4 regions of the Rhodobium gokarnense genome follow, and region 1 is predicted to be linked to each of the others. Evidence: riboswitches for the same ligand, from Rfam matches in the RefSeq annotation. Region 1 holds a riboswitch; each other region holds the start of a gene.

Region 1 (2,193 bases):
CCGGAGAGCCTCATCGACGACCGGCCGACGGATTTTGCCGGCTATGCGCCGACCAATTTCGACGGCGGCTATCGCGGCACGGTGACGATGCGCGAGGCGCTGCAACTGTCGCTCAACGTGCCGGCCGTGGCGCTGCTGGATGCCGTCGGGCCGGCCAAGCTCGTCGCCCGGCTCGGGCGGGCCGGCGCGCATCCGCAGCTTCCCGACCTTGCCGCGCCGAACCTTGCCGTCGGGCTCGGCGGCGTCGGCATCACCCTTTTCGACCTCACGGAGGTCTATGCCGCCATTGCCGAGACAGGCACGGCGGTGACTCTCTTTGCCAGCCGGGACGATCCGCCGGCAAAGCCGAGGCAGGAGCGGGTTCTTGAGGCCCGGGCGGCCTGGCAGGTCGCCGACGTCCTTTCCGGTACGCCGCCGCCGCCGAATGCGCCGGCCGGCGACATCGCCTTCAAGACCGGCACCTCCTACGGCTATCGCGACGCCTGGGCCGTCGGCTTCGACGGCGCCCATGTGGTGGGGGTGTGGACCGGCCGGCCGGACGCCGCGCCCGTCCTCGGCCTCACCGGTATTTCCTCGGCCGCGCCGATCCTCGTCGATGCGTTCGCCCGGCTCGGCGAGAAGGTGCCGCTGCCGCGCGCGCCCGCCGGAACGCTGGTGGCCTCGACCGCGCAACTGCCGCCGCCGCTGCGGCGCTGGCGGCATCCGGAGACCGGCATTTCGGAGCGGGCGCGGGGGCCGAGCATCGCCTTTCCGCATAACGGCACGACGGTCGACCTCGGGCTCGACGCGGGGCGCAGCGTGCCGCTGGCGCTGAAGGTCCGCGACGGCGCGCCGCCCTTCATCTGGTTCGCCAACGGCCGGCCGATCGAGAGGACGCCCTTTGCCCGCGAGGCGCGCTGGCTGCCCGACGGGCCGGGCTTCGTCACCATCGCCGTCGTCGACCGCAACGGCGAGGCCGACCGGGTCACCGTATACATCGAATAGGCATTTCGCCGCGCCCCGTATTTCTGCCGGTTGCCATTATCCGCCGTCGTCGCTAGCGTTTTCAGCGACGGTCGTCCCGCGCCGGAATCACGGCACGGGATCCAAGGGAACCCGGAAGACCCTCCTTAAATCGAGGGCCGAAGCCGGGGCTGCCCCCGCAACTGTGAGCGGCGAGCCCGTCCGATCATGCCACTGGCCTTTTCAAGGCCGGGAAGGCCGGACGAAGCGTCGACCCGCGAGCCAGGAGACCTGCCGTCATGACCGCAACCCCAACCCGGACGGGGTGTTCCGGAGGAGATACGATCATGGATGCTTCCCGCCTTCGCCGGGTCCTCGACCGTTTCGCCGTGCCCCAAGCGGGCCGACACGGATCGATGCCATGGACCCGAGCAACGCCAGGACCCAGCCCTTCCGCCGCCTCGACGGCGCCGACCTTGCCGCCGCGATGCGGCTGCGCCGGGTCATCACCCTCAACACGATCTGTCCGCATACCGGAACGGTGTGCCGGCCGGGCCTCAGCCTGATCGCCCAGCTCGATGCCGCGCGCGCCTTCGGCGGGGCGGGCAGCGGCGCTGGAACCGACTTCGCCTTTGACGGCTGCGCCATCGTGGAAGAGTGCGGGCGGTCCTGCCGGCTCGGCTTTTCCGTCTCGGCCGTCCGCTCCTACGTCTTCGGCGATATCGCCCGGAGCGCCGATCTCGGCGACCTCATCGCGGAAGCAGAGACGGTCGGCGAGCCGGCATCGGCGCGGGTCGTCTCGGAGACCGTTCCGGTCAACTGAGGCGGTTTCAAGTGCTCCTTGCGGCTGAGGCGAAAGGGCCGATTGCCGTCGCGCCTGCGTCCGATAGATTGGGCCCTTGAGATGAAGGAGCGCGACAGGCGCACCGCCGCAGGGGGTTGGTCGATGGCAACGAGCGATGGCAAGCCGGAGGAAAAGGCTCCGGGTGCGACGGGTCCGGACGCGGCCAAGGCAGCGGATGCGCCCGTGCCCGGGCCGGCGCCTGCGGGTGGCCCGCCGGCCGCTGAGGCGCCGACGGCCGAAGCTCCCGCCTTTCACAGGGGCGGACCTGCTGAGCCGGAACCGGTCGAGGCCGAGGACCCGAAGCCCGAACCGCCGAAGGCCGAGCCCCCAAAAGGCGAGGCGCCCAAGCGGCCGCGCCGGGATCTCCTCGATGCGCTGGCAAAGTTCCCGCCGCTGACGGCGCTGGT
Region 2 (2,193 bases), on a different contig from region 1:
GCCCGCAAAAGCGCCTCGTGGCGATCGACGCGTCTGAGGAGATCAGCGGCACTCGCGTCACCGGCTACGAGATGCACATGGGCACAACGGAAGGCCCCGGCCTCGTCCGCCCCTGGCTAAGGCTCGATGGCCGCCCCGAAGGCGCCGTCTCGCCCGACGGTCGCATCATGGGCGGCTACCTGCACGGCCTCTTTTCCGCAGACGCGTTCAGGAGCCACTGGATTTCGGAAATGGGCGGCGCGGCATCGAGGCACCAGTACGAAGAGGCCGTGGAAGCCGCCCTCGACGCCTTTGCCGGCGAATTGGAACAGGACCTCGACCTCGACGCGCTTTTGGGGCTCGCGCGGTAACGAGGACGCCATACTGGCGAAAGCAGATGAGGTGCGCCGGCATCGCGAGGGACCGAAGGCGACGCGTGGATCCAGAACGGCATTTGCGAACTGGATCGCTTGATCGCTGCACCCTCCGCCGTCATCCCGGGCGGAGCGAAGCGGAGACCCGGGATCCATTGCCCCTATCCGCACGGTTGCCCGCATCGGCTTTGGCGCGGCCTGCCCTCGGACCACTGCCCGTTCCAACCAACAACCGACATACCGTGTCGAGAGGGACAATGGGCCCCGGATCAAGTCCGGGGTGACGACGGAGGGTTTGGCGGGCACAGGAGCATCAGCCACCGGCGCTCGGCATGTTGGAAGCGCGGCCCTGGATTGCCGCGCTCGCTTCGCTCGTTCGCAATGACGATGGACGGAGACCATCACCCTGCGGCGCCAGCACCGGCGCAGAAAAACGTCCGTCTATTCCTCGTCCTCGTCCTCCGGCGCCCCCGGCGGTCTTGGCCGCTTCGTCGGCGGATCGGTCTGCTCCTCGCCTTTCCAGACCACCGGGTATTCGAGCCATTTCTGGATGAAATTCCATGATTGCAGATAGCCGTCATGGGGCAGCTTGCAGGCCGAGCAGTCCTTGCGCGTCAGGCCGTTCTTGTCGGTGTAAACCTCGTACGGCCCCGGGCACTCATAGGCGATCAGCGGGCAATAGCAGAACAGGCAGTTGAACTCCCGCGTCACCCCCTGATGGCAGGGCAGGAACGGGCAGGCCTCGTTGGTGAACCCCTTGAAGGCCTCGTTCTTGGTCATGTCCTTGGGCTGCATGGTCCTGCCTCGTCCACGCCGGGCCTTGCGGGCTCGGCTGTCTGAAATGCGGGTGGAGGGGAACGGTGCAACGGGCCGAAAAACGGCCGCGCGTCCCGCCGGGCCCACCGCCCGTGGTCGAAAAGCGTGCTGGCAGGTCTCCTGGCTCCGCGGGTCGTCACCTTGTTGCCCGGCCTTCCCGGTCTTGACCGGTGGCCTTTGCGGGCTTGGCTCGCCGCGTACAGTTGCGGGGGCAGCGCCGGAACGGCTTCCCTTTTCACCCCCGGTTCAAGGGGGCACCAACACATCGATGATACCTAAAGTGTTTGCCGGCAGCGTCAAGCTCTCCGAACGGCCTACTTGATCCTCAGCGCCTGGCCGCAGACGACCAGAGTCACCTCGCCGGCGACGCCCGCCACCTTCTGGTTCAGAATCCCCTGCGCGTCGCGAAAGGCGCGGCCGAGCGCGTTTTCCGGCACGATCGACATGCCGACCTCGTTGGTGACAAGGACGACCGGGCTCTGCTGGCGCTGAAGTGCCTCAAGGAGCGCGTCGACCTCGCCCTCCCACGGCTTTTCGGCCAGCATGAAATTGGCGAGCCACACCGTCAGGCAGTCGACCAGCCGTGCGCCCGCTCCGTCCGTCTCGTCGAGCGCCTTTGCCAGCGCCAGCGGCTCCTCGACCGTTTCCCAGTCGTTCCCGCGCCGATCGATATGGGCCGCGACCCGCTCGCGCATCTCGTCGTCATAGGGCTCGCATGTGGCGATATAGACCGGCCGGCCGGCAAAGCCCTTGGCCCGCTCCTCGGCAAAGACGCTCTTTCCCGAGCGTGCGCCACCCGTCACCAGAATAATCTCGCCCATGTCGCCAACTCCCGCTGCACCTCGATACCGGCGATCCATAGCCGCCGGCGCCGCGGCGTTCAATCGCCCCCGCCGATACCGCCCCGGCAATTGCAGGCGCCGCCGAAGCGTCCTAGGAAAGGCCGGCACGAACACGAAGGCCTGCAACATGGACGACCAGCCAGGAAACCCGACCGAGGAAAAGCCCGCCGGCCCGGCCGCGC
Region 3 (2,193 bases), on a different contig from region 1:
GCGGGCGGCGATGCCGCGCCGGCAGAGATAGTAGACAATGACGGCGGGCAGGGCGATGTTGAGCGTGTTGATGCCGAGCACCGTCAGCCCGCCGAAGCCGAAGAAAACCGCCTGCAGCAATAGCCCTATGAAAAGGGCGGGAAAGGCGGCCCAGCCGAGCACCAGCCCGGCAAGGCCGTTCATGATCAGGTGGACGCTGGACGGCCCGATCGGCACGTGGATGAGGGAGGCGACGAAGAAGGTGGCCGACAGCACGCCGGCGGCCGGGATCTTCTCCATCGTCAGCGACCTCAGCCCCAGCGCGATGCCGCCTGCGGCAACGACCGCGCCGCCTGCGACGACCGGGAGCGTCAGGGCGCCGTCGACGATATGCATGGACCTTTCCTCCTCTTGTTGCCGTTCGGGCCGCCGGGCCACTACTGGATGTCGTAGGCGCGGACCCAGATCACGGCGTCCTGGGAGAGCTCCTTGCCCTCGTGCTCCTTGGCCGGACCGGACCCGAGCGCGGCAAAGCCCCAGAAGCCGGCCTTTGGAATGCCGAAGGTGAATTCGCCGTCGGCATCGGTGACGGCGACAAGGGCACCGCCCGGCATCGGCGAGGCGGTCGGATCCTTCGGCGTGTTGGCGTCCATGTCCGGTTCGGCGGCCATGAACTCCACCTCGATCTCGGCGCCGGCAACGGGCTTGCCGTCCGCCAGCAGCTTACCGGAAAAGGTCGAGCCGGCGATCACGTTGGTCGGCTTGTTGAGCGGCACGATTTCGGTGGCGAGCCCGATCGGCTCGTGCCAGCCGGTCGGCATGCCGCCCTTGTTGACGTAGCTCTTGGTGATCTGCTGGATGAAGATGTCCTCGCTGCCCTCGTAATAGGGCGCGGGCTCCACCACGAAGACGTAGTCGCCGTTGCGGCGGACCGGCACGGTGGCCTCGAAGGCCGCGGCCGCGTTGCCCGAGCCGGTGAAGGTGATCGGGTTGAGGGCGTCCATCAGGTCGGTCTTCTTGCCCTTGTGGACGACGTAGAAGGCCTCAGGCTTTGCCATATCCATGACATGGCCGTTCTCGAATGGGTGCCAGAAGATCAGCTTGAAGGGCAGGTCTCCGGCCTCCTCGACGTTCACTTCGGGCGTGTAGACGAGCTGGAAATGGGCCGCGGCGGGCGCGGCAGCAAAGGTGGCGGCGGCAAGGCCGGCCACGGCGGTCAGAAGTTTTTTCATGTCGAGTCTCCCGTATGGTCTTGGCGACCGGCTCAATTGCCGGTTTCACAGGAGACGCGCGGGAGAAGAGGCGACGGCGGGAGAGGGGACCTCACCCGGCCGACTGCACTCGACGCTCACCCCGGCGTCCGGTCAGTCAAATCGCCGGGGAACCCCGGCGGCGGGCGATGGCAGGTCTCCTGGCTCGCGGGTCGTCGCGCTACCCCGCCTTCCCGGCCTTTTGGGGCCAGTGGCGGTTTGGGGCAGCGCTCGCCGCATACAGTTGCGGGGGCAGCCACGGACTTGACTCGGCCGAAAGGCAAAAGCCGTACCGTGTTCCCTTTTCATCCCCGAAAAGCGATTCCGGGGAACCATCGCGGCCACTATCGAAGGCGCGTTCCGGCTTGTCAATCGGACATCGCACCCGGTATGCGAAAGGCCGACGGCAAGGTGCGCCGCAGGGAGGCGGCGACGGGGGCGGCGCTGTGGGGCGCGACAATCTGTTGCCTTGCCGTCGCCGCTTCGTGCCCCACGTCCGGGATTTGGTGGTTGTAATATGTCATAAATGCCCGCGCCGCCCATTCCAGCACGCCAACAAGGGGACCCAGTCATGTCCATCGAAATGCCCTCACTCACCGGCCTTCCGACCGTTGCCGAACCGACCTCCGCCATGGAGGTGATCGAACTCGGCTTCGGCGAGATCGACGGCCAGTCGATCCTCGACATCGGCTGCGGCAAGGGCGCGCTCGCCGCCGCGCTGATCGAGCGCGGCGCGACGATCACCGGGCTCGACCCGAACGAGATCGCCCTTGAGGAGGCGAAAAAGGCGGCTCCCGAGGCCGACTTCCATCTCCTTTCCGGTGCCGAACTGCCCTATGAGGACGGCGCGTTCGACGGCGCGATCTTCCTCAACAGCCTGCACCACATTCCGCAAGCGGAGATGGCGACGGCGCTTGTCGAGGCCGCGCGCGTCTGCGGGCCCGGCACGACCGTGGTCGTCGTC
Region 4 (2,193 bases), on a different contig from region 1:
GGCTGGCGATGACGCCGCCGCGGTCGATGTCGCCGACGAGGACGACGGGCACGTCGGCGGCGCGGGCAAAGCCCATATTGGCGATGTCGTTGGCCCTCAGATTCGTCTCTGCGGCGCTGCCGGCGCCTTCCACGACGACGATGTCGGCCTCGGCCCTGAGCCGTTCGAAGCTTTCCAGCACGGCCGGCATCAGGCCCTTTTTGATCTCCTGGAACTCGCGCGCCTTGGCGCTTCCCGTCACCTTGCCCTGGACGACGACCTGGGCGCCGACCTCGCTCTGGGGCTTCAAGAGCACCGGGTTCATGTGGACAGTGGGGGGAACGCCGCAGGCCGTTGCCTGAAGCGCCTGGGCGCGGCCGATCTCGCCGCCATCGGCGGTCACCATGGCGTTGTTCGACATGTTCTGCGGCTTGAAGGGGCGCACGGTCAGGCCGCGCCGGGTGAGCGCGCGCGCGATGCCCGCCGTCAGCAGGGACTTGCCGACATTGGAGCCCGTTCCCTGGAACATGACGGCCCGTCCGCCGGCGCTTTTGCGCCCGCTTGCCGTCCCGTTCCCGTCGATGATGCGATTGACACCCATTTCGGCCCGTAATAATCAGAATCCGACGGTTCTTCCATCGGGAAGATAATAGGGAATGCGGTGAGGGCTTTGCCCGATGCCGCAGCTGCCCCCGCAACTGTAGGCGGAATGCCGCTTGTCGGTGCGCCACTGGGTCACTTGAACGAACCCGGGAAGGCGACAAGCGGCGGAACGATCCGCGAGCCAGGAGACCTGCCGTCGACAGAAAGATTGCGCGGTCGAACGGGGTGCGTCGGCCAGGGCAAACGCCGCGAGGGATTCTTCGTCCAGCGGCGCGTTTCGCTCACCATCAGGCGATTCGGAAATGCAAGGCACCCGGTAACAGCGCGCGTTTCTTAGCGCGCCGGACAAGGACTGCGCGGTGCCGGACGACGATCAGCCTCTTCTCCACGTCTGCGTGACCTGCAAGAACGCCAAGCTTCCCGCGCCCGGCGAGGACGACCCGGCGCATGGCCGCGTCCTCTTTGAGCGGATCGCAGCAAAGCTTGAGGCCGATGGGGAGGCGCCGATCGCGGTGGAGCCCATCGTCTGCATGGCCAATTGCGAGCAGGGCTGCTCTGTCGCCATCTCCGCACCCGGCAAATGGTCCTATCTCCTCGGCCACCTGACGCCCGACCACGCCGACGATCTCATCACCTATGGCGCCGCCTTTCGCGCATCGAAGAAGGGCACCGTCTTCCGGTCCAAGCGACCGGCCTCCCTCTACGACGCCATCGTTGCCCGCTTTCCCGGCATGCTTGCCAAGGACGAGGAACCCCAGACATGAAGACCATCGCCGAGCGCATTCCCGTCACCGTGATCACCGGCTTCCTCGGCGCCGGCAAGACGACGCTGCTGCGCCATGTCCTTGAGAATGCCGGCGGACGGCGCTTTGCCGTCCTCGTCAACGAGTTCGGCTCGGTCGGCGTCGACGGCGGGCTCCTGCAGGGCTGCGGTCTCGCCTCGTGCCGGGACGAGGACATCGTGGAACTGGCCAATGGCTGCATCTGCTGCACGGTCGCCGACGACTTCCTGCCGACCATGCAGGCGCTGCTGGACCGGGACGAAAAGCCGGATCACGTGCTGATCGAGACCTCGGGCGTCGCCCTGCCGAAGCCGCTGATCAAGGCATTCGACTGGCCGGATATCCGCGCCCGCATGACAGTGGACGGAGTGATCGCCGTCGTCGATGCCCCTGCCGTTGCCGACGGGCGCTTCGCCGACGATCCGGACGCGGTGGAGGCGCAGCGGCAGGCCGACGAGATGCTCGACCACGACAATCCGCTGAACGAGGTCTATGAGGACCAGCTCATGGCCGCCGACATTATCCTCCTCAACAAGGCGGACCTGTTGGAGCCGTCCGAGATCGAGCGGCTGACGGCGCAGATCGCGGGGGAAGTTCCACGAGCCGTCAAGATCGTGCCGACGGTGAGCGGCCAGCTCGACGTCGACGCCGTGCTCGGCCTTGCGGCTGCCGCGGAAGACGACCTCGACGCGCGGCCGTCGCACCACGATGCCGTCGACGGCGAGCACGAGCACGACGACTTCGAGAGTTTCATTGTCGAGCTGCCGGAGCTGTCCGCGCCTGAGCCGCTCTTGGAACGGCTGAAGACCGTTACCGGCGACCATCCGAT

Evidence for each region. Region 1 has a riboswitch for cobalamin ahead of M2319_RS08210 (hypothetical protein). Riboswitches for the same ligand answer to the same signal wherever they lie in the genome.
Region 2: another riboswitch for cobalamin. It lies ahead of M2319_RS01420 (cysteine-rich small domain-containing protein); the one in region 1 lies ahead of M2319_RS08210 (hypothetical protein).
Region 3: another riboswitch for cobalamin. It lies ahead of M2319_RS22840 (DUF4198 domain-containing protein); the one in region 1 lies ahead of M2319_RS08210 (hypothetical protein).
Region 4: another riboswitch for cobalamin. It lies ahead of M2319_RS01715 (DUF1636 domain-containing protein); the one in region 1 lies ahead of M2319_RS08210 (hypothetical protein).

The regions. Positions count from the first base shown of each region.
Region 1 covers NZ_JAOQNS010000004.1:117,267-119,459, forward strand. Annotated here, with positions in the region: gene pbpC (penicillin-binding protein 1C) at 1-984, shown strand, start outside; cobalamin riboswitch at 1,036-1,255, shown strand; gene M2319_RS08210 (hypothetical protein) at 1,364-1,765, shown strand; gene M2319_RS08215 (ArnT family glycosyltransferase) at 1,889-2,193, shown strand, end outside.
Region 2 covers NZ_JAOQNS010000001.1:301,458-303,650, reverse strand. Annotated here, with positions in the region: gene M2319_RS01425 (cobyric acid synthase) at 1-350, shown strand, start outside; gene M2319_RS01420 (cysteine-rich small domain-containing protein) at 795-1,148, opposite strand; cobalamin riboswitch at 1,263-1,446, opposite strand; gene cobU (bifunctional adenosylcobinamide kinase/adenosylcobinamide-phosphate guanylyltransferase) at 1,484-1,990, opposite strand; gene cobS (adenosylcobinamide-GDP ribazoletransferase) at 2,139-2,193, shown strand, end outside.
Region 3 covers NZ_JAOQNS010000021.1:14,086-16,278, forward strand. Annotated here, with positions in the region: gene cbiM (cobalt transporter CbiM) at 1-375, opposite strand, end outside; gene M2319_RS22840 (DUF4198 domain-containing protein) at 417-1,211, opposite strand; cobalamin riboswitch at 1,364-1,581, opposite strand; gene M2319_RS22845 (class I SAM-dependent methyltransferase) at 1,801-2,193, shown strand, end outside.
Region 4 covers NZ_JAOQNS010000001.1:364,595-366,787, forward strand. Annotated here, with positions in the region: gene M2319_RS01710 (cobyric acid synthase) at 1-508, opposite strand, end outside; cobalamin riboswitch at 590-794, shown strand; gene M2319_RS01715 (DUF1636 domain-containing protein) at 942-1,346, shown strand; gene cobW (cobalamin biosynthesis protein CobW) at 1,343-2,193, shown strand, end outside.